Regions from separate parts of the Pseudobacillus sp. FSL P4-0506 genome, predicted to be linked through region 2. Evidence: riboswitches for the same ligand, from Rfam matches in the RefSeq annotation. Region 2 holds a riboswitch; the other holds the start of a gene.
What was found. A riboswitch is a leader RNA that binds a small molecule or an ion and turns the genes downstream of it on or off. The one in region 2 is predicted to bind thiamine pyrophosphate.

Region 1 (15,101 bases), 1.4 Mb from region 2:
GATGCTCATATTTTCGTGCGAGAGGATCAAATCGAGAGTGAAATTAAGCAAGTATTTTCTCTGATTAACAAGGTATATCGCACGTTTGGTTTTGAGTATTCAGTGGAGCTTTCCACTCGTCCAAAGAATTCACTCGGCACTGACGACCTTTGGGAGATGTCTGAGGGAGCATTGAAAAATGTCCTCGAAAGCTTAGAGATTCATTACGAGATAAATGAAGGGGACGGAGCGTTTTATGGACCAAAAATTGATTTCCATATCAAAGACGCCTTGAAGCGAAGCCACCAATGTGCCACAATCCAGCTGGATTTCCAAATGCCAGAGAAATTTGGTTTAACCTATATTAATGAACATAACGAGAAGGTCCGTCCCGTTGTGATTCACCGTGCTGTGTTTGGCTCCATTGATCGTTTCTTTGGCATTTTAATTGAACACTTTGCAGGTGCTTTTCCTGTTTGGCTTGCACCGACTCAAGTCGAAATTATCCCTGTTTCATCGGTTCATCTCGACCATTGCTTGAAAGTTGAATCCGAATTAAAGCAATCAGGAATAAGAGCGAGAACTGATAAAAGCGAGGAAAAAATCGGATACAAAATAAGAGAAGCCCAGATAAAGAAAACTCCATACATTCTAGTGCTAGGAGACAACGAAGTGAAAGAGAAGACAGTAAACGTCAGAAAGTATGGAGAGCAACAATCGAAAATGGTTTCGTTGGCTGACTTCAAGAAGACAATTCTGCAGCAAATAAAAGAACGCAGGAAATAAGAAAAGAGCAAGGCCATTTGAGAATAAAAAAGTCGATCCCTTTAAGGAAGTCGGCTTTTTTGTTCTTACAGTTGCTTACCTGATCATGCGGAACATTCATCTTACTTGATTGCTTGCAGCGGGCCTTTTCATTTGATGAAAAAGAAGAGTTTGTTAGTATGAATAGTTAGGGAAATAATTAGGAAAAAGAGAAAAGAGGAGTGAATATGATTCAATTTGAAAAGGTCTCAAAAAAATACCCTGATGGGACCATAGCTGTTCAATCTATTGATTTATCCATACGCAAAGGAGAGTTTCTTATTCTGGCCGGCCCAAGCGGCTGCGGAAAAACAACGACTTTGAAAATGATTAACCGGTTAATTGATGCGACAGAGGGCACAATTGCTATCAACGGAAAAAATATAAATGATTATAATATTCATGAGCTCCGTTGGAACATCGGTTATGTTCTTCAGCAGATTGCTCTGTTTCCACACATGACAGTCCAAGAGAACATTGCTGTGGTACCGGAATTAAAAAAATGGAGCCGGCCCCAAATAAAGAAGAGGATAGATGAGCTTTTAGTCATGGTAGGACTGGACCCCCATACATATAGAGATCGAAAGCCAACAGAATTATCGGGCGGCCAACAGCAGCGAATAGGTGTGGCTCGCGCCTTAGCCGCCGATCCGGACATCTTATTAATGGACGAGCCATTCAGCGCTTTGGATCCAGTCAGCAGGGAGAAAATGCAGGATGATATAGTTGAGTTGCAAAAACGCATTCATAAAACCATTGTGTTCGTGACCCATGACATGCAGGAAGCCTTTAAGCTAGGAGATCGAATTTGTTTAATGAAAGAGGGAGAAATTGTTCAGATCGACACCCCGGAGGCGATCTTTAACGATCCGGCCAATCAGTTTATTGAACAGTTTATCGGTACAGCTCGCCCGTTCACACTGGGAACACTCACAGCTGAACAGGCTCTTGAAAAACAACTCGTTCTTGTAAAACAGCCAGGGATCCGGACGATTCAGGCAACCTTGCCGTTAGAAGAAGCGATTGACCTGTTGCTGCAAGCCGAACAGGTCCAAGTCGAAAAAGACGGGAGAATTATTGGCGTGCTTACGAGACAATCAGCCCTTGCTTATTTATCGGACAGGCTGAAGGAGCGACGGACACATGGATAACTTTATCGCTGTTTTTAATGAACGCAAGGCGGACATGCTGCACTCGCTGCTTGAGCATGTACAACTTTCTCTGATTTCCCTGTTTTTCGCGGTACTGATCGCTATTCCCCTTGGCATTTATTTAACGAGGCATAGAAAGGCCGCAGAAAGTATTATCGGCATGACTGCCGTTCTTCAAACCATTCCATCACTCGCTTTGCTTGGATTAATGATCCCGATATTTGGAATCGGTCGGCTGCCGGCCATTATCGCTCTGGTTATTTATGCTCTGCTTCCCATTCTTCGTAATACATACACGGGGATTACCGGGGTTGATCCCTCACTTTCTGAAGCCGCCAGAGCGATGGGAATGAAAAACCATCAACAGTTAATCAAAGTGGAGCTTCCACTCGCTATGCCGGTGATGATGGCAGGCATCCGGACAGCCATGGTGTTAATTGTCGGAACGGCCACATTGGCAGCTTTAATCGGAGCAGGGGGGCTTGGCGATATTATTCTGCTCGGTATTGACCGCAATAATGCCTCCTTGATCGTTCTTGGAGCTGTCCCAGCCGCGTTGCTTGCTATCTTCTTTGATATTGTGCTGAAGGCCGCAGAGAGAGCTTCATTTAAGCGCTCACTGATGGTGACGGGGATAGCTGTTCTGGCAGCTTGTGTACTCCTGCTGGCCCCATCCCTCATGAAAAACAAGCAGGAGACGCTTGTTATTGCTGGGAAATTGGGCAGTGAACCTGAAATATTAATGAATATGTACAAACTGCTCATTGAACAAGATACCGATCTGCAAGTGGAATTAAAACCAGGGCTCGGGAAAACATCTTTTGTCTTTAATGCTCTGCGTGCGAAAGAAATTGATATTTACCCGGAATTTACAGGAACGGCTCTTTCTGAATTTTTAAAGGAGGAAGCAAAGAGCACAGATCGGCAAGCGGTGTATCGACAAGCGCAAACCGGTTTGCTTGAAAAGTATGATATGGTACTGCTTCGCCCGATGGCTTACAATAACACTTACGCATTAGCCGTGCCGGATCAAACAGCACAAACATTGAGCTTAAAAACAATCTCGGATTTAAAAAAAGTGGAAAAACAAATGAAGGCAGGGTTTACATTAGAGTTTTCTGATCGTGAAGATGGCTACCGTGGCATTCAAAAAAAATACAATCTCCATTTTCCATTCGTCAAAACGATGGAGCCCAAGCTGCGTTACCAGGCTATCAAGTCGGGAGATATTAATTTAATAGATGCTTATTCTACAGATAGTGAGCTGCAACAGTTCCATTTAACAGTGTTAGAAGATGACCTCCATCTATTTCCACCATATCAAGGAGCCCCATTGTTAAGAGAGGAAACATTGAAAAAGTATCCGGAGGTTGAACAGACACTAAATAAGCTGGCAGGAAAAGTGACCGATGAGCAGATGCGAGAGATGAATTATAAAGTGAATGTAGCGAATCAAGAAGCAGAAAAGGTGGCGGAGGAATTTTTAAAAGAGGAAGGACTTTTGAAATAGAAAAATCTGGTTGGACAAAAAAATGAAAATGTTTTACAATAATTTTGCACTAAACTATTGTGAAAAGATTCTAAAAAATTGTAAAATGGTACGTATATAATTATTTATCCCTTTACTTTTCACCAAATTCATATACAGCAAGGAGACAGTGCGAATGAAAGAACATACTATCCAACTCAACTTAAGTCCTGAAAGAAAGCCAAAGCCACAAGGAGAAGAACTGGGCTTTGGAAAAATATTCACGGACCATATGTTTATTATGGATTATACGGAAGGGCAAGGTTGGCACGATCCACGTATTGTTCCCTACCAACCACTTTCATTAGATCCAGCCTGCATGGTCTTTCATTATGGGCAGACTGTGTTTGAAGGATTAAAGGCGTATCTTACTGAAGACAATCGAGTGCTATTATTCCGTCCTAAGAAAAATTTTGAACGCTTGAATCGCTCCAATGAGCGTCTTTGTATTCCTTCGGTGGATGAAGACTTTGCTTTGGAAGCGTTAAAGCAATTAATCTCAGTAGAAAGAGACTGGATTCCGAGTGCAGAAGGCACGTCTCTCTATGTTCGCCCATTCATCATTTCTACCGAGCCGTTTCTTGGAGTAGCGCCATCAAACCACTATAAATTTATCATTATTTTATCGCCGGTTGGTGCTTATTACAAAGAAGGCATTCATCCGGTAAAAATACTGGTTGAAAGCGAATATGTTCGTGCGGTTGCCGGAGGGACAGGAGAAGCGAAAACAGCCGGTAACTATGCTTCCAGCTTAAAGGCGCAGGAAGTGGCTGAACGTCAAGGATATACTCAAGTTTTGTGGTTAGATGGCTTAGAAAAGAAATACATTGAAGAAGTAGGCAGCATGAATGTCTTCTTTAAAATCAACGGAGAAATTATCACACCTGCTTTGAATGGCAGTATTTTAGAAGGTGTCACAAGAAACTCTGTCATCGAGCTTTTAAAATCTTGGGGACTGACAGTAACCGAACGCCGCATTGCTATGGAAGAAATTCGTGAAGCATATAAGGCTGGACAGTTAGAAGAAGCCTTTGGCACAGGAACAGCAGCGGTTATTTCTCCAATCGGAGAATTATTCTGGAATAATGAGAAGATGGTCATTAACGAGGGTGTAACTGGTCCAATCGCTAAAAAGCTGTACAGCTCTATTACCGGTATTCAAAACGGCAAGGAACAAGATCCATTCAACTGGACAGTTGAAGTAGAACAGTATGCCGAAGTAAAATAAAAATTTTTCCAAAAACTGATAGAGTTTGATGACAAAGAAAAACTAAAGGACCGGTACACCTTAAAAGAGAAGCGATTCGCTTCTCTTTTTTTATTACTCTCTATGCCTCAGCTCATATAGCATTAAATAGGGAGACGGGTTTCAAGCTCATTCGAGTAAACCCAAGCTGTCACGAGGGAGAGGCCCTTATTACATTCTTTTTGAAAAAGTTTCTTTGATCGCTGCTCCTGACAATACAAAGAGCAGAAGCCTTCCTGAACGGTTAGGGTTTGTAGAAGAGGGGACGATCCGACAAGCCGAATGGTTATACAATCATTGTGGAGGCCATGTTATTTATGGAGTGTTAGCTAGTGAGTGGAAAGAGAAGAACTCATCCCCATATCAAAAGTAAGAGACAACATGCCAACCTGATTAAAGCGCTTTTCTTCTAAGATTTGGAGGGAGAAGAAGGATCAGAAACAAATGAAAAAGCCCCTGAATGCATAGAGGCTTTTTCATTGACTGTTAAATATAAGATTGCTCCATATCAGGCTTTTATCGTAAATAGTGCTTCGTTTGCACTAAAGAGAACCACTCTATTCTTGATCCACAAATTTAACAAGCATATGAGCTAGGTGGTGACGCTCATCCTGTGTCCCGACATTCCAAAGCTCTTGAAGAAGCTTCTCTTCTCTGTTTTTCGGCTCGGCATGATCAGCCAGATAGTCGGCAATTTTTTCTGTAGCAATCGCCAGTTGCTCTTCATTTAAACCGATCTTTTCAGCGAGTTCTATTCTTTTTTTCAAATAAGATTTAAAGGAATTGAAATTCTCAAGAATGCTGTCCATTCTTTCGGGGCTTATCCGTTCAAGTGTATCATCCACCATATCCGGCTGCAGTTCCCCGTCTTTATGAATCGCGTGATTTTCTTCTGTCATCAGTCATTCCTCCTTTACTGTTTCGTTATGCCCCCCTTTGCTTGTTTTCAAACATGCAACAGATGAATTTTCAGCGATTTAAGGTCTAATGCGAACTGGAGTACCGATTGGAATGGTTCTAGCCAGTTCTTCTACATCACGGTTATACATGCGAATGCAGCCTTTAGAGACAAACTTGCCGATAGAAGAAGGATTATTCGTTCCATGAATGCCATAAGATTTCTTCGATAAACTCATCCACATCGTTCCGAATGGGCCGCCTGGGTTTGGTGCTTTATTAATAATAACAAAATCTCCAGTTGGCGTTTCAGTCAGCATTTTACCAACCCCCACCGGATAGACTTTTTGTACTTTCCCCTGACGAAATAAGGTTAGCCTGCGCTGTGACAATGAAACGCTAATTGAATAAGGAAGAGAAGAAGGATCAGGAAGTCCCGGGATACGCAGCTGCTGGCCGGGATAGATAGAATGAATATTGATCCCCGGATTGGCTGCAATCAATTGAGAAACAGGAATGCGGTAATCCGCTGCAATAGACGTCAATGTTTCACCGCTCTTAACAATATGATTCATCGGCTCACCTGATTTTATATATTTTTAAAACAAGTATTTATGAAAAGATGCTTCGCCTGATATTCACTTACGTATATGAAATAAGAGAGTAAGATATACGCTTTAAATAAAAAGAGTCAGGCACATCCAAAAGAGGGAAGAGAATATGAATAGGCCCTTATAAGATTGTATCGTTTAGTCGAAAGAATCCTTTCATGTGGAACAGACAGTAACACAACTAAGCCGAGAGGCAGAGTCCAGTTTTTATGAAATCGCTGAGATGATGGATAATTTCCTATGAAAGTCACTCTAAAAATCTAGCCATCTTTTACTACTGTAAAGCACCGGAGATGATTCCCCGTATTTCATTTTCCTTATAGTTATGCTATAGTAAGAGCAATAAGTCCACTAGGGGTGTCGTTAGACTGAGAGAGGAACCATCCTCAACTCTAAGAACCTGATCTGGTTAGTACCAGCGTAGGGAAAGTGTGACAGATACAGGAAATATTCGCATAAGCGGAAGAATCCGTTGTATCCGTACACCCCTTTGGATAAGAAAAGGGGGATTTTTTATGGAAAGAAACAAACTGGTTACGATGATCGAAATTGCTGTCATGGCAGGATTATCGCTTATATTAAGCTATGTCGAGTTTGGCGCTCTTTGGGCATTCGGGGGTTCTATCTCCCTCGTCATGGTGCCAATATTCGTCATGGCCTTTCGCCGCGGCTGGCAGGCTGGTTTTATTACAGGTCTATTGGTTGGGCTGATCAGCTTAATGACAGGTGGATACGTTGTGCATCCAGTGCAGCTCGTGTTGGATTATCCTCTTGCTTATGCTGTACTCGGACTCGGAGGCCTTGCTGTTTTCCATAAACCAGTTACAACGGGCCGTATTTTTGCCGGTCTATTGTTAGGTACTGTGTTTCGTTTTATCTGCCACTTCGTTTCCGGCGTCGTCTGGTTCGGCAGTTCGGCACCGGAAGGAACACCGGTCGCCGTTTATTCTTTCTTGTACAACCTTTCTTATTTGCTTCCGGAAATGTTAATTACGTCAGCTGTACTACTATTTTTGAAAAAGACAGCGCCGCGCTTTTACAAACAGTCCATTCCTGTTGAAAATAGTTCGGCCAGTTACTAATAAACACATAAAACAGGAGCTGATCCATTAAATTCAGCTCCTGTTTTTTTGTGCAGAGAGAGGATTTGCCGAAACCCGCTTTTTATTCTTATATTTGTAGAAGAGCTGCGAGTCTGTTCAGAAAATTTTTTTATTAAGGGCTGCTAAAATGCCAAGCCGGTCACGTTGCCATTTACAACGGGGCGTAGAGAACGTTTGATTCTTTCCTGCTTTCTCATATAGACTGTTAACTTGAGAATTTGCGCTTAATAAAGGAGTAATAAAGATTGATAGAGAAATCTTTATCGTAGCGCACTGGAAATTGGAGACGATATTTCTGATTACGTTAGTTGATTAATTTACAGCTGGTGTAGCTAAGCGACCTGCACTTCCGCAGTTATACTCGCTTTGACTGTATAAAAGTTAAAAATATAGGAGTGACTCTATATGTATGAGTTAAAAACAAAGGAAACGGATAACAATGTGATTGAGTTTATTGAAGCTATTGAAAGCCCCAAAAAACGGGAAGATGCGTATAAATTACTAGATATTTTTACCGAAACGACGGGTTTTGAAGCAAAAATGTGGGGGCCGAGCATTATTGGATTCGGTTCGTATCATTATAAATATAAATCCGGCCATGAAGGAGACGCACCGTTAGTTGGCTTTTCACCTCGAAAAGCTAAAATAAGTTTGTATTTTGCACCGGGTGACACAAAGCGTGAGGAACTGTTAAAAAGCTTCGGAAAACATACTACTGGGAAAGCATGCGTCTATATTAATAAATTAGCCGATATTAATGTTGATGTTTTAAAAGTATTAATCAAACAATCCGTAGCATTTTTAAAAGAAACCTATCCAGAAATAGGCAAAGAAGCCGAGATTACATAGGGGGAGTGCGTAAATAAAATACCGCTGAAAGCAGAAAGGAGGATGCTGCATGTTAACCGAGAAATTAAAAAACTGGCTCGCTAACCAGAAACCAACCCGCGCCTTGCTTCTGCCAAAACTAGAGCAGCTTCATGCTTTATTTTTAAAGTACGGTGACCAGCAAAGTGCCTATATATGTGCCGAACTGATCGAAAAACTGGAAAACATGGAGTATATCATCGCCTTTTATGGCCACTTTTCAGCCGGAAAGTCTTCCATGATCAATGAATTAATGGGAGAAAGCTTGCTGCCATCCAGTCCGATTCCGACAAGCGCCAATATTGTCAAGGTAAAAGAAGGAGAGCCGTATGCGAAGGTTTGGTTTAAGGATGGGACTATAAAAGTGTTCCCTTACCCTTACGATATCCGTGACATTCAAGCATATTGCGTCAACGGCAATATAGTAGAAGAAGTGGAAATATCCCATCGTACAGGCCAGTTGCCTGAAGGAGTTGCCATCTTTGATACGCCTGGAATTGACTCAACAGACGATGCTCACCGGGTAAGTGCTTTGTCCAAGCTTCACTTGGCCGACCTTGTTTTTTACATGATGGACTATAATCATGTGCAATCTCCTGTAAACTTTGAATTTAATCGCCAGCTTGCGGAGAGAGGAAAAGAAAACTATTTAATCGTTAACCAAATCGATAAACACATAGCAAGTGAACTGTCGCTTACTGAATTTTTAAGCCGTATTCAGCAATCATTTGCTGAGCATCGCCTTTCATATAACGGCCTTTATTTCACTTCGTTAAAAGAGGCAGACCATGCTTATAACCAACTGAGCGAATTGAAAGCTCTTTTGTCGGGAAAAATCGCTGACCGGCAACAGCAAATCACGGCTCATGTACTACAGGAAGCACTAGTCGTTGCCATGAGCTTTTTTCACAAGCAGCGGAAAAAAACAAGAACCGAGCTTGAGGAATATGATGAGCGGCTTATAGGTACGGCTTCTTTTCAGCAGCTTCAAGAAGAACGCCGAGAGTTCAATGAGCGAAAAGAAGCGATAAGAGAGCGGGACAATCTGTTTATTCCGCTGTTTGATCAAATGCTGTCAACTGTTTTTAACAATGCCAAGCTTTTAGATTATTATGCGCGCATTTTTGTGCGCCAATTTTTAGAGTCCCGTGAACTTTCCTTTCAAGTGCGCGGCTTCTTTTCCCGCAAACGAACAAAAAAAGAAAAAGAATGGCGCTTGCAGCAGCTGTTTCAAACACTAAACGAGAATAGGCTGTCTTACATTGACATCCCCTTTAAAGAAGAGGTTATCAAGCTGCTAACCTCATTTGATGTAATAAATGATGAGCTCAGAGAGAGAGTTCGCCAATGCGAAGTCCAGTTTTCTCCAGATTTGCTCGTAAGGCTCGTCAAAAGTGGAGCAATGCTTACAGATGATTACGTATTAAACTATGCGAAGGACGTCACTTCCGAAATGAAGACCCTGTACCGCCAGGCATTTGCTGCTTTCGTTGAACCGCTGGAAGCACAGGCAAAGGAAAATAACCGCAAGAAGCGGGTTCTGCTTGCTAAAGAAGAGAAAGAGATATATCAAAAAATGGAGGATTGGAAAAAGCGGGAACAGTTAAAAGCAAACGAAACAGAGTTGTATGAAAACATCTTTTCTATCCTCGCTGTACGCGGCCAGGAAAAAGTAGAGAAAAAACCTTTTCAGGCTTTTAAAAAGACAAAACCACTAGCCAGTCAAAAAAGAAAGCCATTCGTTTCTATTGGTGAAGCCGCTAGAGAGTGGAGCAGCCGATCTGAGGAAACGGCTTTTGTTTCTATTAATCTAGACGAGCGGATTAAGGAGGTAAAAAGAAAAGCCCACCTTTTGTCGCAGGCTAATTACATGGAACAGAGAATGGAAAAGCTTCATCAACGAATTGAGCGTTTGGAAAAAAATGAATACACTATTGCTTTATTTGGCGCGTTTAGTGCTGGCAAGTCATCATTTGCGAACGCTTTGTTAGGTGAGCGGGTTTTGCCAGTGTCCCCCAATCCGACGACAGCGGCGATCAATGAAATTCGTATGCCTGATGCCGAGCATTCCCACGGAACAGTTATACTGTTGTTTAAAACAGAAGACCAGCTGCTTAAAGATATAAATCAGGCGCTAGAGCTAAGCGGAAAAACGGTTGGCAGCATAGAAAGTCTACAGTTGCTTTTACAGAAGCATGATGAGCTGGTAGAAAAGAAGCTGGCGCCGGGAAAGGAGGGGAATGGAGAGGGGGAAGAAGAGGACGAGTGGTTCAGCCCGCTTACCGCTTTGCCACTTGAACAGTTTGCCTTTCTGCGTGCCGCTCTCGCGGGCTATAAAGAAATGAAACAGTATCTCGGACAGACAGCACACAGAACGGCAGAGAGCTACATTGAATTTGTCAGCATGGAGGAAAAGGCCTGTTTTGTTGAACGTATTATTCTTTACTATTCCTCTCCGCTAACAGAGCAGGGGATGGTTCTTGTCGATACACCTGGCGCGGGTTCCATGAATGCCCGGCATACAGAAATGGCTTTTAATTATATAACGAGTGCAGACTCTATCGTATTTGTTACCTATTATAATCATGCTTTCTCGCGAGCAGATCAGGCTTTCTTAACACAACTCGGCCAAATGAAGAATTTTATCGAGAAAGATAAAATGTTTTTTATCGTTAATGCTGCTGATCTTGCTGCAACGAAAAGCGACTTATTCGATGTGCTTCACCATGTAGAACGAAATTTAGAAAAAAATGGAATTCGGCAAGCGCGCATCTTCCCAGTGTCAAGTCATTTGGCATTGCTGTCCAAAAGAGGGGCCGCTCACTCTTTAACGGCAGAAGATAAAAAACAGTATGAAGCTCTTTTGAATTTATCGGAAAATGAGTATATGCCGGTTGAGCAGGCACTGGAATTATCGGGTTTCTCTTTGTTCGAGCATTATTTTTACCCTTTTACAAAGCAGGCACTGGCCGTTGCCGTACTGCATCAGGCAGAGTTGGATGCCGACGAGGCCGTGATCGAGTTGAAACGGCGGCTTCGGCTCGCTGAAGCAGACGAAACAGAACAACAAAATTATCGCCAGCGACTTTCCCAACAATTGACGGAAGCACTTCTTTACTTAAAGAATCGGTCGTTTACAGCCGAGCAGGAGGCTTTTCAACAAGAAATTAAAGAGCTGCTGTTTTATGCAAGACAGCGCCTCTTCTATCGCTATAATGATGAATTTAAGCTGATCTTTAGTCCAGCGGCTTTTGATGCTTTTGATGACACGTTCACCGCGTTGCACCGAATGACGAATGAAATCATTCGATTTGTTGCCGGGGAGATGACGCAAGAAATGAGGACTGCTGCTTTTCGATTCCAAATCTTTATGCAAAAAAGGATGGATGAGCTTTATCGATCGCTTGAGAAGGAAATGAAACAGCTGCTGCCATCGGTTGACTTGAAGGAAACAATTGTAGAAAAAGCGCCGGATTTATTTTTTGAACCCGGTCTTCAAGAAATACATTCAGGCTTATTTACTTCTCTGTTTAAGGAATACAAAACGCCTCTGCAATTTTTTGCAGAAGATGGAAACAAACAAATCAGGGATGAAATCGAGAAAACACTTATCCCGCCTGTTCACCAGTATATCCGTGAGGAAGAGGAGCATATGAAAGCAAGCTTTCTCCCGTTCTATGGCAAGCTTTTAGAACAGGCGAGAAAGGACATAGAAGAGCAAATAAAAGAGCAGGTAGCAGGAAGGTTGGCGGCGCTTGCCGGAAAATCGGAAGCCGCCCACTACAAAAAACTGATTCACGAGCTGCAAATTGGACTTTTCTGAATACTAAATCAGGCTGTTCTGAAAACAGACATATTTTCAGAACAGCCTGATTTAATTTTCGAATAGTTTTATAACCGGTGAATAGCGTTGAATTAAAGAGTGGTTATGCTCTTTTGAGTCTCCGGCATTGCTGCTTTTAAAAATAGGTGGCTTATAGTTATTGTCAGCAAGTATAGAAATAACTTCAGCCATAATCCCATTTAATAATGCGGCTCCCATGACAGTTGAAACAGGGGCAAACTCTGCATCGGCATGCGGATGCGCAAGAATCGCATCTCCATAAGGAGCACCATTATCAATGACCAGGTCGGCCACCTCAAACAACTTGATGCCTTCTTTATGCCTGGAAGACGCCTGCTCAGAGTAAGCAAGCGATGTCAGTGCCAGTGTTTCAGCTCCTTTTTTCTTAGCATAAAGCAGTGCATCAATTGGAACGGGGTTGATGCCCGACGTAGACACAGCAATGAAAACATCGCCTTGCTGGATCGGAATATCCTTCATAAATGAGAAGGCGAAGTTCTGCTCCTGTTCTAACGAAGAAGAACGGACGGCATCCTTATGAAGCATTAACTCTTCGATAAAAATTGGATTGATGCAAGCAAGTCCGCCGGCCCGATAGAAGAGTTCTTCAGCAAGCATATGTGAATGACCACAGCCGAACACATGAATGATCCCGCCATTTTTTATAGAGGAGGCAATCGTGTGAGCAGCTTGCTGAGCACTGTCTGCTTGTTTTTGGGCAGTCTCCTGTAACAAATGCGCTACTTTTTCCATATAAGCAAGAAACATTGCACTCATCCTCTTATCGTTTAATTTCAATCATAAATTTATACCGGTCTGCCCGATAAGATGATTGTACATATTCTAATGGACGGCCGTCTTCCAGAAAAGTGTGCCGAGCCATCAGCATAACAGGCACATCTTTTGAAACCTGCAAATATTCCCGCTCTTTTTCACCAGGAGAAATCGCTTCTATCGATTGAAGGGCATGACCGATCTTTAAGTTCAACTTTCCCTCCACATATTCGTACAAAGAGCTGATGACAATCTCTTCATTCAGATCCTTAACGAGATCTGTGGAAACAAACAGTGTCTCTAAAGCCATCGGCACATCATCTGCCAAGCGAAGACGGGTAACCTCGTATATAGGCGCGCCTTCTTTAATTTGCAAACGGCCAGCAATTTTCTTTGGGGCCGGCGCTATTTGAAATGTAAGCAATCGGCTTCCTGGCGTAAGGCCGCGCTTTTTCATATCCTCTGTGAAGCTTGTCAGGCCAGAGAGATGCTGCTCCATTTTATTCTCAGCGACAAATGTGCCACGCCCTTTCTCTCTGTATAGAAGACCTGCTATGACAAGATTCGTAATAGCTTGTCGGACAGTCATGCGGCTAATGCCGAATTCTTCCGCATAGATTCTCTCAGAAGGAAGAGCCTCTCCCGGTTTTAGCTCGCCACGTTCGATCTGCTGGCGGATCATCGTTTCAATTTGAAAATAAATAGGCAAGGGGGACTGCTTATTAATCATAAAAAATCCTCCTGTAAAAAAGCCGTTTCACCGCGGCAAATGGTCCACTGGATATCTAAATCTTTATTATATACGACTAGATCCGCATCTTTCCCCAAAGCAATACTGCCCTTACGATCAAATATTCCAATTTGGCGGGCGGGATTTTCGGCTGTCATTTTTATAATATCGCGGATCGAGCAGCCAGTATAGCTCATCATATTCTTGATCGCCTGATTCATCGTTAGCGTACTTCCCGCTAGCGTACCATCGGCTAAAGTAGCTTTTCCTCCCTCGACAGCGACAGGCTGGCCGCCAAGCTCATATTGCCCGTCTTTCAGCCCCTTTGCCCGCATAGCATCGGTAATCAGCACAGTTTTGTCAGCGGTTTTCTGGCGAAAAGCAAGCCGGACCATTTCGGGATGAATATGAATGCCATCGACGATCATTTCTATAAACAAGCTATCGATGAGCAAAGCCCCGCCAGCTGTTCCAGGCTCTCTATGATGCATGCCTCGCATGCCATTATATAAATGGGTAACGTGCTTAACACCAGCACACTCAGCTTCAAGCAGCTGTTCATATGTCGCATCTGTATGTCCGGCAGATACGGTGATGCCGGAATGTACAAGGGATTGAACAAAGCTGATAGCACCAGGTTCCTCCGGAGCCATTGTTACCAGCCGAATCCGGCCGTTTGCCATCTGTTGCCATTGATCAAACAAGGAGGCGTCAGGAAGCATAATCGCTTCTTTTGGCTGGGCGCCGGGATGTTTTTTTGAAATAAAAGGCCCTTCCAGGTGAATGCCAACCATCTCTGAATAGCCTGGACGGTCAGGTCGAAATGTTCCTGCATTTTGTATGGCCTTTTGAATAGCATCCTGTGATTGGGTCATGGTTGTTGCCAAAAAGGAGGTGGTGCCTTCCTTTGGCAATTCTGACGATATCGTTTGCAAGCATTGTTCCGTGGCATCCATCGCGTCGGCTCCTCCAGCTCCATGAATATGAATATCGACCGCCCCTGGAATGATCAGGCTATCTTTTGGAAGCTGAATGACTGGCATTTCTGGGGATTGTTCGCCATCATTGCAGCGGCCAAATGAAGCAATTTTTCCGTTAGTTACACGGATAAAGCCATCAGAGATAGTCTCGTTCTCTGCAAAAATTGTCGCCCCCGTTAAAATATAATCGCTCATGTACGTCATCCTTTTCTATAAAGAAGTTCATTATTAATGTACCTGTTCACCATAATTTTGTCTAAATTGGTCATAAAGAATGAAAAAAAGCACATTCTAATATCATGATAAACCGCAAAATTGGTATAGACAACTATAAATGTTTTGTGATACAGTTTTCCCAACAAAAGCGTTTTCATTCATTTTAAAAGGAGATATGAATATATGCTGAATTTTTTACAAAAACTAGGCAAATCGTTAATGCTGCCGATCGCTGTTATGCCAGCCGCAGCATTAATGCTGCGGCTTGGCCAAGATGACTTACTAGGAATTCCATTCGTCGCTGCCGCTGGTGATGCAGTATTTGCTAACTTAGCCATTTTGTTCGCGATCGGCATTGCGATTGGCCTTTC
Region 2 (15,101 bases):
CGGACGGTATCCCCTTCTGTTTTTACCCATTCATGCTCTTCTGAATAACGTAATTCTTTCGGTGTGCTCATATAAATCCCTCCATTACCTGATTTCAATTAAAACTTTACTTATTATAAAGGCATAAAGCAAGAAAAATAAGCTTTACGCACACTTTACAACCATTGTTTTTCAAATTCTTCCTCTTTAAACCCAACAGTCACTTTGTCACCATCAGTAGTAAGAGGGCGCTTAATAAGCATGCCATCGGAAGCGAGCAATTCCAGTAATTCCTCGTCGGAAGCGGTGCTTACTTTGTCCTTTAATCCAAGCTCGCGATACTTTTTGCCGCTCGTATTAAAAAACTTTTTCAATTCAAGTCCACTTTTTTTATATAAGTCTTTCAATTCTTCCTTGGAAGGCGGATGTTCCACAATATGTATTCCCCGAAAATCAACATTATGTTCTTCCAGCCATTTTTTTGCATTGCGGCATGTTCCGCACTTCGGATACCAGTAAAATGTTAATGTCACTCTTCAATCAGCCTCCTATTTACACAGTGCTCGGCTTTAAAATGTTTTCGCCACCGTTTTCAATTCTCCTGCTCTATTAATTAAAATATACCTGCTTTTTTAATAAAAGACAAAGTTTCAGCTATTCTTCCCCTCCATAACCAATATCCAAAATTACTCAAAAATGGTTTTTAAATTCCTTTATAGGGAATAGCGTTGATGACGGAGGTGTTGATCATGAAAAAAATACAAGACGATACACTGTTCGTTATCGAAAAGCTGAAAGCAGAAAAATATCAAGAGATCAATGACATGTTCACGAGCAAGAAACCTTATGACTTAGCCGCTATTTTTCAAAACCTTCCCGAAAAGCATCGAGCTTCCATGCTAGAACATCTTAATGAAGCTTCTATCGCCAGTATGATACAAAAGTTTAATCAGCTGAAACAACTTGAGTTGCTGGGAAAAATCGGTCCTGCCAAAGCAAATAAAGTTCTCTCCCTTCTGGACACCGATGTATTGTCTTCTCTTTTACTTCACTTCCCAAAAGCCGATCTTGATAGTTTCTTATCAGAGATAAATGATAGTGAAGCCAAATATTTAAAACGAATGATGAGCTATGAGCGAAACACGGCAGGCAGTATGATGACAAATCGGTACCTCGCTGTGCATCTAGAGGATACCGTTGCCGATGCAGTAGAAAAAGCACGTGTTCATGCTATGTACTCTGAAACGCTTTTCATTATTTACGTGCTTGATGAAAAAGAAAAGCTGGCTGGTACAGTCTCTTATCGGGATCTTGTCATTGCTCAGCCGGATGATTTGGTAAAAGACATTATGTTGAAGCAGATTATTTCCGTTCCCTACACAGCGAAGAGAGCAGAGATCAACAAGCTACTCAAGCGATATGATTTCAGCGCAATTCCTGTAGTGGACGAGAAAGAGAGACTGCTTGGGGTTATTACCTTTGATGATATGATGCAGATTGTTATTCAGGAAACGAACGAAGATATTGGTAAATTATCAGCTGTGGATAAAGAAATTGACTTTGACACAAAGCCGCTGACAGCTGCCAAACGCCGATTGCCCTGGCTGATTGCTCTTTTATTTATCGGTCTTGTCTCGGGAAGCATCATTTCGAAATTTGAAGGAACGCTTGAAAAAGTAGTAGCGCTTGCTTTTTTTATGCCGCTTATTGCTGGGATGACCGGCAATACTGGCACCCAGTCTCTAGCAGTAGTCGTACGCGGTCTGACAGAGCAGGAAATCAACGTGAAGGTAGTCACCCGTCTAATCCTTCGAGAATTTCGCGTCAGCTTAATCATCGGCATAACATGCGGTCTGCTCATTTCTCTTATTGCATTTATTTGGCAGGGAAATATATACTTAGGAATCGTCGTTGGAAGCTCGCTTCTACTCACCCTTATTCTCGGAACGCTTGCTGGAACGATCGTTCCACTCATACTCTACAAGTGCAACCTTGACCCTGCTGTTGCTTCAGGTCCGCTTATTACTACGGTCAATGACATCTTCTCGCTCGTGGTCTATTTCTCTATTGCTTCTTTTTTCTTAAGTCAATTAGTTTAGCTGTCTTTCAACAATCTTTATATTCAAACAAAAAGTGCCTGGAAAGTTATATTTCCGGGCACTTTCTCTTAATTAAACCGTATACTTTTCCACTTCAATCAAGCGATCAGCTGCTTCACGTTTCTTAGCGATTACATTAATGGGAGTGTATCTCGTTAACTTTCTTAAAATAGAGGTCATCATGCGCAGCGTGTCGCCCTCTTCTACAGCAACAAGTGTTTCTTTAGCATCAGCTTCAATTTGATTGAAGGCTTCTTGACAAAAGATTTGGGTATATAACAGTTTTTGCTTTGCTTTTTCCTCTCCAGCTTTGGCAATTGCTTTTTCTGTGCGAAGAACGACGGACTCCATCGCGTAAATATTGTTAACAATGTCAGCAATATTGGCGAGCACTTCCTGTTCTTTTTCAAGCGCTTTTCCATACTTTTGAACAGCTAGACCGGCTGCAAGCAAGCCTATCTTTTTTGCATTCTTCACTAAATACTTTTCTTGTTCAAGCGCTTCTGTACCGACTTCTTCCGGCATCAGCATCATGACTTCATTTTGCAGCTCCTGTGCTTTTTCAAACAATGGCAATTCACCCTTGAACGCCTTGCGCACGTATGTCCCCGGTACAAGCAGACGATTGATTTCATTTGTTCCCTCGAAAATACGGTTAATTCGGGAGTCGCGGTACATCCTCGCAATTTCATACTCTTCCATAAAGCCGTAGCCACCGTGAATTTGTACGCCTTCATCTACTACATAATCAAGCATTTCCGAGCCAAAAAATTTACCGAGTGAGCATTCAATGGCATATTCAGCGATAGAAGCAGCGACTGACAAGCCATCTTTTTGCTCTTCTTCCGAAAGCTGGCTCATTCGGTCTTCAAAGTAACCGACTGTACGGTAAATGGCACTTTCACTTGCATAAATTTTAGACGCCATATTAGCAAACTTTTCCTTAATCAAATTGAAAGAGGAAATCGGTGTTTTAAACTGCTGGCGCCCATTCGCATACTTTAATGAGATGTCCAATGCCCGTTTAGCACTACCCACTGCTCCAACACCTAGTTTGTAGCGGCCAATATTTAAAATGTTAAAGGCAATGACATGACCTCTTCCCACTTCTCCAAGCAGATTCTCTTTTGGTACCTCTGCATCCTGGAGGATAAGTGTGCGTGTGGAGGAACTTTTAATCCCCATCTTATCTTCTTCCGCTCCTGTGGATACACCAGGAAACTCCTTTTCTACAATGAAGGCAGAGAATTTATCTCCATCAATTTTTGCATAGACAACGAATACATCAGCAAAAGCCGAGTTCGTAATCCATTGCTTCTCTCCATTTAATATATAATGGGTGCCGGCTTCGTTTAATTTTGCTGTTGTTTTTGCTCCAAGCGCATCGGAACCCGAACCCGGCTCTGTCAATGCGTAAGCAGCAATTTTCTCTCCAGTAGCTAAAGTCGGCAAGTACTTTTGCTTTTGCTCTTCGTTGCCGAACAGCACAATCGGCAACGAACCAATGCCAACATGGGCTCCATGAGTAATGGAAAAACCTCCGGCAGCCGCCATTTTTTCAGCAATTAAAGCTGAACTGACTTTATCAAGATTCAATCCGCCGTACTCTTCAGGAACGTCAGCACTCAACAGTCCCAGTTCTCCAGCTTCCCGGAGTAACTTTACAGAACGATCAAATTCATGCTTCTCCAAATAAGGAACTTGCGGCATAACACTGTTATTTACATATTCTTCGGTTGTTTTGGCGATCATTTTTTGCTCATCAGAAAAGTCTTCGGGTGTAAATACTTGATCATATGTTACATCTTCAATTAAGAATGCTCCACCTTTAACTGCCTGTCTTTCTGTTTGTTTTGCCATCTATAATTCCTCCCATTCCCTTTTATTCGTTTTATTCACAATAGCTCAAATACGCCAGCTGCTCCCATTCCTCCGCCAATGCACATAGACACCATACCGAATTGTTCGCTGCGGCGTTTCATTTCATGCAGCAGCGTCAGCGTCAGTTTTGCCCCTGAGCAACCGAGAGGATGTCCGAGAGCAATCGCTCCACCGTTGACATTTACCTTGTCTTCATCAAGGCCAAGTTCCCTTATGACTTGGATGGATTGTGAAGCAAACGCTTCATTCAATTCAATTAACCCAATGTCAGACAGACTAAGACCAGCAAGCTTCAATGCTTTCGGAATAGCTACCACCGGGCCAACTCCCATGATTTCCGGAGGAACGCCCCCTACAGCAAATGATCGGAACTTCGCCATCGGCTTTAATCCAAGCGCTTCCGCTTTTTCTCTTTCCATGACCATTACTGCTGCTGCTCCGTCGCTTGTTTGCGAAGAGTTTCCAGCTGTTACTGTGCCACCTGCTGCAAATGCCGGCCGCAATTTGGAAAGCACCTCCATGTTCGTTCCCGGACGCACCCCTTCATCCTTTGTAAAATGGACCTTCTTTTCGACCGGTTTGTGATTCGGTCCGATTTCTCGAATTGTGACTTCCACGGGCACCATTTCATCTGCAAATTTCCCGCCTGCAATGGCTTGTGCGGCCCGCTGATGGCTCCGAATGGCAAACGCATCCTGCTCCTCGCGTGTAATACCATATTTTTTGGCAACCTCTTCTGCTGTATGCCCCATGCTCATATAGTATTCCGGCATTTCTTCTGCAATGCGGAGATTCGGACGGACAACATGCCCCATGACTGGCACGAGACTCATTGATTCTGCTCCTCCAGCAATAATCGTTTCTGCCTGGCCAATCATGATCCGTTCCGCAGCATAAGCAATTGCCTGCAATCCGGAGGAGCAATAACGGTTAATAGTTACGGCTGGTACGTTATACGAAAGACCAGCAAGTGCGCCAATATTTCGCGCCATATTCAGTCCCTGCTCTGCTTCTGGCATGGAACACCCTATGATTAAGTCATCGATTTCCCCTTCGTAGTTCCCTGCGCGCTTCACTGTCTCTCTCACCGCAAGCGCTCCCAAATCATCTGGGCGGACTGTGGCGAGCGTGCCTTTTTTCGCACGCCCGACCGGTGTTCTAGCACCGGCAACGATTACCGCTTCTTTCATCAGCTTTCTCCTCCTCGCTTTTTTATCTATTGGAATAAGAATCTAGTTAATTGCGCAGCGGTTTGCCTTTAACGAGCATATGCTGCATGCGCTGTTGTGATTTTGGCTCAGCAATTAAGCTGAGGAACGCCTCCCGTTCGAGGTCAAGCAAATATTCTTCATCCACTTCCGTTCCAAACGGCAGCTTTCCTCCGGCAATAACATACGCTAATTTTGAAGCGATTTTAAAATCATGCTCTGAAATAAAGCCTGATTTTAGCATGGATCGTGCACCTAAAAGTAAGGCTGCATACCCCGTTTCCCCTACAACAGGAACTTTCTTTCTCTTTGGCGCCCGATAGCCAGCTTCATAAAGGTACAAAGCCGCCTGTTTTGCATCATATAGCAGGTGGTCACTGTTGATACTGATTCCGTCTGCTTCCGATAAGAAATTATTCTCTCTTGCTTCTGCTGCCGAAGTCGACGTTTTAGCCATGGCAATCGTTTCAAATACCTTGTTAGCCACTGCCTGCAGGTCAATCTGTACACCATTCGCCATCTGCTCTAAATGCTTTAAATAGAGCTCCTTGTTTCCGCCGCCACCCGGGATAAGCCCGACACCGACTTCCACAAGACCTATATAAGTCTCCGAACTTGCTTGAATATGCGCAGCCGGCAAACAAACTTCTGCACCGCCGCCAAGTGTCATCGAGAATGGAGCAGCAACGACCGGTTTGCTCGAATATTTCACTTTCATCATTGCTTGCTGGAAGCCTTTTACGACCATATCTACTTCCCAGAGGTTATCATCCTGTACCTCCAGCAAAATCATAGCTAAATTAGCGCCGACGCAGAAATTTTTCCCTTGGTTTCCAATGACAAGCCCTTTGTAATTTCTTTCTGTTTCATCAACCGCGTAATTAATCATTTGAACAATATCCGCGCCAATCGCATTGTTCGGTGAATGAAACTCAAGCAAAACAATGCCGTCCCCAATATCAATCAAACTCGCCCCGCTGTTCTTTTTAAGAACTTTTCCTTGTTTCTTCAGCCTTTTTAAATCAATTACTTTCTCGCTGACAGAAACTTTTTGATACCCGCCGTTATGATAAAAATACACCTCTCCATTTTCCTCTCTATAGAAAGAAGAATGGCCGGCTTCCATCATGTCTTTCACCCAAAGCGGAATTTCGAAGCCCTCTGCCTCCATTTTTTCCAAAGAAGATGGCAGGCCAATCGCATCCCATATTTCAAACGGTCCTTGCTCCCAGCCGAATCCCCATTTCATTGCCTGATCGATCGAGACAATGTCATCGGCAATTTCGCCAGTGAGGCGAGCCGAATAAATCAGCACCGGTGCGATGATCTTCCATAAAAAATTTCCAGCTTTGTCATCACTGTAGATGAGCGTCTTCCATTTTGCCGATAATCCTTTTTGCTGCTTCGCCAATTCGATTGAAGCCGCTTTCATTTTCTTACGTTCACTGTATTCCATTGTTGTCGGATTAAGCTCCAGAATGGTTTTACCTTCCTTTTTAAAGAAGCCTTGGCCGCTCTTTGCGCCAATCCAACCGTTATCGCGCATCTTCTCCATAAATTCCGGTACATCAAATACTTGTTTTTCTTCTCCTTCTACTTGCTCGTAAACATTGTTGGCCACATGAATAAACGTATCAAGCCCCACTACATCAAGCGTGCGAAACGTGGCACTTTTCGGCCGGCCAATTAATGGCCCGGTAATGGAATCTACTTCACCGGCGGAAAGTCCGGAATTTGTCATTTCCTGAACCGTTTTCAGCAATCCGTATGTTCCAATACGATTGGCAATAAAGTTTGGCGTATCCTTGGCGACTACTACTCCTTTACCGAGAGTATCCTCACCAAACGTCTTCATATATTGGAGTACTTCTTGATCGGTATCTTTCGTTGGAATGATTTCGAGCAGCTTTAAGTAACGTGGCGGATTAAAAAAGTGGGTACCGAGAAAGTGACGGCGGAATTCTTCTGAACGCCCTTCCGCCATCGCCTCGATGGATATTCCTGACGTATTCGAGCTGACAATGCTGCCGGGCTTTCTATATTTTTCTATCGTTTCAAACACTTGTTTTTTTACATTTAAGTTTTCTACCACCACTTCAATGATCCAATCAACATCTTTTAGTTGTTCTAAATCATCCTCTAGATTTCCCGCTGTAATATATTGAATGTTGTTCTTCGATGTGAGCGGAGCAGGCTTTTGCTTTAGCAGCTTTTTCAAAGCATTGGCAGCGAATTTATTTCTGATTTCTTTATCGTTAATTGTAAAACCTTTCGCTTCCTCTTCTTTTGTGAGCTCGCGCGGAATAATATCTAATAATAAAGTCGGGATACCGATATTCGCCAAATGAGCAGCAATTCCTGAACCCATTACGCCTGAACCTAAAACGGCAGCCTTTTGAATGTGCTGAACCAACATAATTCCCCCTTCACATCTTTGAATGAATGCTCATTCATTATTTCTATTACTAATATAACCCAACCTTTCATTTGGTGCAACGAATAAAGAAGAAAAAATTGAAATTTTCAAACTTCATTTGATTTCTTTCGCAAAATGGATGCCTCTCTTCCTCCTTTAAAAACTAGATTATATAAATATTGACCTAAATTCCTACTATTTTTATGTTGTAAAATTGTTAAAGAACTCATATAAAATATCCTATCAGCTTACTTACATCGCCTTAAGGACATATGCTATTTTTTCTGCATTTAGCTGTATGGTTTTTCTTCATTTTAGTAAAAGGACGTAAACCTTTAACTGTGCTCCAATTCAATTAACTCCTTTAATTGAAAGCTGTTAGACAGAGCACTTTCTGAGAATACAAATAAAAGACTGCCTTCAGTCCACTACCTTGAAGACAATCTTCACTTCACACACTTTATTCCAATGTTCATTTATATACATGCTCAACCATCATAATTAATTAGCGAAGTACCTGATTATTTGGAACCCTCTGTCTCATCCCAACTAGCAAAAAGCGAGTATCTTCATCGTCCTTCCTCCATAATCGTTACATTAAAAATAGCAGGGTCAAGGTAGCGGCTCAATAATCGATTAGCCAGTCAAAAGATTCAAGGTTAGTGAGAAAATATTGCAAGGGGTTAGACTTCTATGAGCAAGGTGATTGGTTTAATACTATAAGGAAACGTATCTGCTAACAAGAATGATCCTAATCGCGCGCTCTCCACATAACTCCTCGCCCAAGTTTTTTTAGTCTCTCTGTTTATCCTGTCCCTTGCTGCTCAGAAGAGGGGTCCATTCTCATTGATTTTGAAAATCATTATCAATTATAGTTGACATTCATTCTCAATTAAAATATGATAAATACATGAACAGTTTACTTGTCCCGTTGCTGTTCTCTCATCAGAAAGAATAATATGCACAGCGGCTGTGCGAATGCCCACCCGCACAGCCCCCCTTAATGCATTCTTTACCTCTCTTTTTTATAAAAACGGCCGCGAGAATCTTCTCGCGGCCGTTCACTTTAATAATATAAAACATTCACTTTTTTACATTTGGCACAAGTTTCATAATACTGATTACCTCTATAATGATGGTCACAATTTTGCTGAATGAGCCTTAAACGATTTTGTAGAAGGACCAGCTTTGCTTTTAATTGATCAATTTCCCGTTCAATTTTATGGACAGTCATCTGCATTTCTCCTCCCGCTCACTGGTATATACTGCTGCCGGCTTGCTTGAACTCCTTCGCCTTTTGCTCCATCCCCTTTTCAAATGCTTCATCTGTATTTATTTCATTTTCCTTAGCATAATTGCGAATATCTTGAGAAATCCTCATGCTGCAAAACTTCGGGCCGCACATTGAACAGAAATGAGCAGTTTTTGCGCCCTCCGCCGGCAAGGTTTCATCGTGATATTCCAGCGCACGTTCCGGATCTAAGGACAGGTTAAACTGATCTCTCCAGCGAAATTCAAATCGTGCTTTTGACAGCGCGTTATCCCTCTTATGAGCTCCGGGGTGCCCTTTCGCCAAATCGGCAGCATGAGCAGCAATTTTGTAAGTCACTACCCCAGTGCGTACATCATCCCGATTGGGCAACCCTAAATGCTCTTTCGGTGTGACATAGCAAAGCATCGCTGTGCCGTACCAGCCGATCATCGCGGCTCCAATTGCAGAGGTAATATGGTCATAGCCTGGGGCAATGTCCGTTGTTAGCGGACCCAGTGTGTAGAAAGGGGCTTCCTGGCAAACTTCAAGCTGCTTATCCATATTCTCTTTAATAAGGTGCATAGGCACATGGCCGGGTCCTTCTATCATTACTTGCACATCGTGTTCCCATGCAATTTTAGTCAACTCCCCGAGTGTTTCCAACTCAGCAAATTGTGCCTCATCATTGGCATCAGCAATGGAGCCGGGACGCAGTCCATCTCCTAAAGAGAAAGAAATATCATAGGCTTTCATAATTTCACAGATTTCTTCAAAGTGAGTATATAAAAAATTTTCCTGATGATGATAGAGACACCATTGAGCCATGATTGAACCACCGCGTGAGACAATCCCAGTCATGCGCTTAGCTGTTAATGGCACATAGCGGAGAAGCACTCCAGCATGAATAGTAAAGTAATCTACCCCTTGTTCCGCCTGTTCAATCAATGTATCACGATACACTTCCCAAGTAAGAGCTTCTGCTACACCGTTCACTTTCTCAAGCGCCTGATAAATAGGGACAGTCCCCACTGGAACGGGTGAGTTACGGATAATCCATTCACGGGTCGTATGAATATTCTTTCCTGTCGACAAATCCATAATAGTATCCGCTCCCCAGCGTGTTGCCCATGTCATTTTTTCTACTTCCTCTTCGATTGACGAGGAAACAGCTGAATTACCGATGTTTGCATTAATCTTTACATGAAAATTGCGCCCAATAATCATCGGTTCAATTTCCGGATGATTGACATTAGCTGGAATAATTGCTCTTCCTCTCGCTACTTCCTCGCGGACAAACTCAGGTGACATGTTTTCTCTGATTGCAATGAATTCCATTTCGGGTGTAATGATTCCCTTTTTTGCATAATGAAGCTGCGTAATGTTCTTTCCCTTTTTTGCACGCAGTGGCTGGCGCTTTAACCTAGGGAATAGATGATGATTGGTTCGGGGATCATTTTTCTCTTTATAGCCATTGTCTTCAGGTTTTATCTCTCTTCCTTCATACGCCTCTACATCATTGCGTTCATTAATCCACGGACTGCGAATAGTCGGCAATCCTTTTGTAATATCAAGCGTGTAATGAGGGTCTGTATAAGGACCGCTCGTATCATATACACGCACGGGCGGATTTTCTTCCTCACCAAACGTACCAGTTGTTGGAGTGAGGTTGATTTCACGCATGGGAACTTTTAAATCAGGACGAGAACCTTCAATATAAACTTTCTTACTACCCGAAAAACTGGACATAATGGAAATGTTTTTTTCACTTAATGAGGATGTGGACATAAAAAAATCTCTCCTTTTCAACGGATTAATCGTTTAAGGACGAGATGCAGGGCATAGCATGTGGAAAAGCTCACTCATGTACATAAAAAAGCCGGTGTCCAATCAATGGATGGACCCGGCTAATATGTATGCAGAAGTAATCATAATAAATAACTGTTTTAACTTCCCCACGCTGGTATGAACCAGATCAGGTCCCAAGAGTCAAGAAACTTCATCGCGTTCCTTTCTCAGCCCAGCTCATTGGACTCCCCTAGTTATAACTATTTAATTTGACTCCATTATACATAGAGCTGCTATAAAAGTAAATATGTTTATTCAGAAAATTCCACCGTTTTATCAACTAATTACAGTCTTCCGTCCTTCCAGAAATTCTGGGTTACATGGGCAGAGGGATTGTAAGCTTTCAGTTCATATCCTTCCTTCTTTAAATAAACTAGAATTTGCGGAAGCATTTCTGCAGTGATCTTCTTCTCATGCAGTAAAATGACAACATTCTGATCGCCCTTCTTCTTTTGCAATTTAATTCCCGCTTGAATATTTTGCAAAATACGCGCTTTCGAAGATGTGTTATATTTCCAGTCCTCACTGTCTATATCCCAATCCCACAACCGATAGCCTTTTTTAACTAAAGCATCACGGAATGGCTGTTTTAGATAAGGGGAACTTCCAAATGGAGCCCTAACCAAAACAGAGGACTGGCCAGTCACTTTCTTTAATGTCTGATTTGTTTTTTCCATTTCGTTTATAAAGTTTTGTGGCGACTTATAAAGCGGGTTCACTTTATGGGTTACGCTGTGAAGGGCAAGGTAATGCCCTTCTGCTGCAGCTTTTTTCGCCGCAGCCCCATACCTTGAAATATTGGGTTCAATATAGAAAAATGTTGCTTTCACTTGCTGAGAAGCAAGGGTTTTTAAAATGCTGGCTGATTGAGCACTTGGACCATCATCAAATGTTACATAAGCGACTGGCTTTTTAGCTGGCGGCGGACTTTTCAATCGATCAAAAAACGGTTGATTAGCCACTAAAAACTCTTCGTTGGACAACTTTGATCCAGCCTTCGTATAGAGGCGTACTGTTTTATGCTCACTCAAGTAATCTGCCTGGAAACCAAATTGCTCTGCAATCCAGCGAATTCCAATATAAAACTTGCCATTTTCAGTGTAAGTAACTGCAGGGGCCACAGCTTTCCCGTCGAGCAAGGCTTCCTTCGTTTTGATGTTTACTTTCAGCTGCTGGCCGTTTTTTTCAAAGATATAAACTCCTTCTTTTTCCTTGATGGTTTCTTTTATATATAAATAGCGTGATAGTTTTTCTGATGGAGCAACTGCCTGACCATTGATGATAAAGGCTTCTCCTGTTGTAAACGGCAGCATTTTATCATGGAGCCCTATGTAAATGTTCTTCTTCTCGGCCGCATGAGTCGGCATTCCCCCTGCACAAATAAACAGCAGTAGGAAGCTGCACATGATTATTAATCTTCTCTTCATCTCTCTTACCCCTTTTTTCCCTCTAAATTTTATCTATTTATCTATTTTTCACCATTATAATACATATTTTTCACTTATGTTACAAAAATATTAAAAATATTACTTATTAAATTTTATGCAGGAGGGTATCCTTTATCACTCTTTTTCTGTATGTAGGAAGTGAAAGGAGGTGATCAGCATGGCACAAGCAATATTGATGAAGTCCACGTTAAGTCTCGTCTTTGATCACGGGTTAAATGATGAAGGAAAACCAATTCACAAAACAAAAACTTTTGCCAATGTGAATGAAATGGCAACGGCAACTGAATTAGAAACAGCTGGCACAGCGATTGCTACTTTAACTGATAAACCAGTTGTCACAATTGCAAGGAATGATTATTTTGAAATCAATTAACAGGAGGAAATAAAAAATGGCTAAAGTTCTTCAGTTGCAATTTGCTACCCAGTTAGATAAAACTGCGACATTGTCGATTGAAAACCCTAAAGAACCGATTGACCCATTGGCCGTAAAACAAGCCATGACCGCAATCATTCAGTCAAACGTATTTAACTCGACTTCCGGAGCTTTGACAGGCATCAAAGGGGCTCATGTTATCGACCGCAGCGTGACACCTATTCCCATTAACTAGCAAGCAGAAGGAAAGCCGGTTTCTCGGCTTTCCTACTCTTCATAGGAGGATAAAAAATGGAGACACTCATGCCTTTTATTCAGGAAGTTGGCTTTCCGATTGCCGTCACCTTTTATTTACTTTATAGAATCGAAATAAAACTGGACGGTGTAATCCAATCTATTCAGAACTTGCCTGAAAGAATGCGTAACTAAAAATAAGAGAGGATCACTTGTATACACGTGATCCTCTCTTATGTGAGCTGTTCGCTTTTTTGCTTTTCCTTTCTTTTCATCATCACTTTTTTCAATTCATTTTTCTGCTCTTTCTTCACTAACACGTAAAGCACATCTTCAGGAAAAAGCTTCGTTGACCCTTCCGGAGTAATAAGCTGGTCGCCCCGTATAACAGCGGTAATTAACGTTTTAGGCGGCAAATCAACTTCATGAATGCGCTTATTGGCTGCAGCTGATTCTTCCAAAATGCGCACTTCTACCATCTCGCTGTTCGTCTTGCCAATGGATATAAGTTCCAAACTGTGAGGCGATTCAGTTTTTTTCCCTGCCCGGGTCACACCGAACAATTCAGCGGCTTTAGAAATGCTCGCTCCCTGAATCACTGTGGACAAAAGAACAACGAAAAAGACCACATTAAACATAAGCTGTCCATGTTCAAGTCCCTCCACGAGCGGATATGTCCCTAAAATAATCGGGACCGCTCCTTTTAAACCTGCCCATGAAATAAAAAGCTTTTCCCTGACGTTCATTTTCGAAAACAATAAGCTAACAAATACTCCAACTGGACGCGCAACAATCATCAAGAAAACAGCTAATATAATGCCCTGCCAAGCTACATCAAGCAGCTCACTCGGGAAAACAAGGAGGCCCAAAATCATAAACATCACCATTTGCATCATCCACGCCAACCCTTCATTAAAACCAAGAATAGAGTGGCGATAAGTTAAGTCGGCGTTTCCTATAACGATGGCCATCACATAGACTGCTAGAAATCCGCTTGCATTCATGATCGTAACGACACTGAAGGCAAAAATAGATAAGGCAATAGATAAAACCGGATAAAGACCGGATGAATCGAGGTTGATCTTATTAATAATCCAAACGGAAGCTATACCGAACAAAATACCGAAGAAAAGTCCAAGCCCCATTTGCCAAAAAAAGCTCAAAACGAGGGTAAGAGGATCGAATGAAGGAGATTGAATTACTTGAATAAGACTGATCGTTAAAAAGATGGCCATTGGATCATTGGAGGCCGACTCTGCTTCGAGCACAGTTGCCAGTTTCCGTTTAACATTCTTGTTTCCAAGCACACTAAAAACAGCTGCCGCATCAGTCGAGCCAACGATCGCACCAACAAGAATGCCTTCTGCCCAAGTTAGATCAAGTACAAGCTTAGCAGCAATGCCGACAGTGAGAGTGGTAACAATTACTCCAATAGTGGCAAGTGACAAAGACGGCTTGTAAACTGGCTTTACACTTTCCCACTTTGTCTGCAGGCCACCTTCAAATAAAATAATGACCAATGCAACGGTTGCTAGTAATTGGGCAAGCCAGGCATTGTTGAAGAAGACAAATTGATTTAATACCATACCCGCAGCGATAAACAGGACGAGCGACGGCAAGCCAAGCCTTGTAGAAAACTTAGCGCTTATAACACCAACTAACAATAATATAGAAAACAATAAAACAATGTTTTCAATTGTAAAATTCATCGCACTCTCCTTTCTAGAAAATAATGTCTCTTCTATTCTATAACACGCGGAGAGCTTTTCCAAAATAAATGGTTTCCTCCTATTTAAAGCGCGACAGATCATTTCCTTCTTCTCTCTAACATCTTCTCATACAGTTAAAGGAAATAAATACTTTTATCTAAGAAAAAAGTTGGGGTTTTTACTTTTTATATAATTATATGGTTTTAAATACTTTAAAGCGGATATATAACAAGCGTACACCAAATATTCCATTTAAGGAGAGGATACAAAATGGCAGAAAACAAAGATAAAAAAATGACTGTAGAAGAAGCTGGCCGTAAAGGCGGAGAAGCTACTGCCCGCAATCACGACAAAGAATTTTATCAGGAAATTGGCCGCAAGGGCGGAGAAGCCACTGCCGAAAATCATGGAAAAGAATTCTATGAAGAAATTGGTGAAAAAGGCGGAAATGCTCGCGCTGAGCAAAGAGAATCTAACGAATAAAAATATAAAAATAAATGTTTAATAATCTTATAAAAAGGTAATAAAAACCATATGATTCATTAAATTAAAAGGAGATGTATAAAATGGCAAAAAACAACAATGAAAACAACGACAAAAAAATGACTGTGGAAGAAGCTGGCCGCAAAGGCGGAGAAGCCACTTCTGAAAACCATG

Region 1: linked by a shared signal. The riboswitch ahead of thiT (energy-coupled thiamine transporter ThiT) and the one ahead of thiC (phosphomethylpyrimidine synthase ThiC) in region 2 are both predicted to bind thiamine pyrophosphate.

The regions. Positions count from the first base shown of each region.
Region 1 is NZ_JBBOOI010000001.1:2,758,026-2,773,126, forward strand. Features, by position in the region: gene thrS (threonine--tRNA ligase) at 1-765, shown strand, start outside; gene MKZ02_RS13920 (ABC transporter ATP-binding protein) at 972-1,934, shown strand; gene MKZ02_RS13925 (ABC transporter permease/substrate-binding protein) at 1,927-3,444, shown strand; gene MKZ02_RS13930 (branched-chain amino acid aminotransferase) at 3,599-4,690, shown strand; partial or broken gene MKZ02_RS13935 (GNAT family N-acetyltransferase) at 4,911-5,081, shown strand; gene MKZ02_RS13940 (DUF3243 domain-containing protein) at 5,266-5,607, opposite strand; gene MKZ02_RS13945 (L,D-transpeptidase family protein) at 5,686-6,180, opposite strand; TPP riboswitch at 6,560-6,661, shown strand; gene thiT (energy-coupled thiamine transporter ThiT) at 6,732-7,298, shown strand; gene MKZ02_RS13955 (DUF1801 domain-containing protein) at 7,725-8,168, shown strand; gene MKZ02_RS13960 (dynamin family protein) at 8,218-12,009, shown strand; gene MKZ02_RS13965 (SIS domain-containing protein) at 12,061-12,798, opposite strand; gene MKZ02_RS13970 (GntR family transcriptional regulator) at 12,812-13,534, opposite strand; gene nagA (N-acetylglucosamine-6-phosphate deacetylase) at 13,531-14,709, opposite strand; gene nagE (N-acetylglucosamine-specific PTS transporter subunit IIBC) at 14,914-15,101, shown strand, end outside.
Region 2 is NZ_JBBOOI010000001.1:1,404,011-1,419,111, reverse strand. Features, by position in the region: gene gcvH (glycine cleavage system protein GcvH) at 1-71, opposite strand, end outside; gene MKZ02_RS06855 (arsenate reductase family protein) at 156-512, opposite strand; gene mgtE (magnesium transporter) at 729-2,078, shown strand; gene MKZ02_RS06845 (acyl-CoA dehydrogenase family protein) at 2,151-3,938, opposite strand; gene MKZ02_RS06840 (acetyl-CoA C-acetyltransferase) at 3,974-5,149, opposite strand; gene MKZ02_RS06835 (3-hydroxyacyl-CoA dehydrogenase/enoyl-CoA hydratase family protein) at 5,196-7,583, opposite strand; gene MKZ02_RS06830 (serine protease) at 8,650-8,817, opposite strand; gene thiC (phosphomethylpyrimidine synthase ThiC) at 8,836-10,620, opposite strand; TPP riboswitch at 10,768-10,882, opposite strand; gene MKZ02_RS06820 (polysaccharide deacetylase) at 10,965-12,107, opposite strand; gene MKZ02_RS06815 (DUF1659 domain-containing protein) at 12,286-12,501, shown strand; gene MKZ02_RS06810 (DUF2922 domain-containing protein) at 12,518-12,736, shown strand; gene MKZ02_RS06805 (YvrJ family protein) at 12,793-12,930, shown strand; gene MKZ02_RS06800 (potassium/proton antiporter) at 12,969-14,444, opposite strand; gene MKZ02_RS06795 (KGG domain-containing protein) at 14,715-14,927, shown strand; gene gsiB (glucose starvation-inducible protein GsiB) at 15,011-15,101, shown strand, end outside.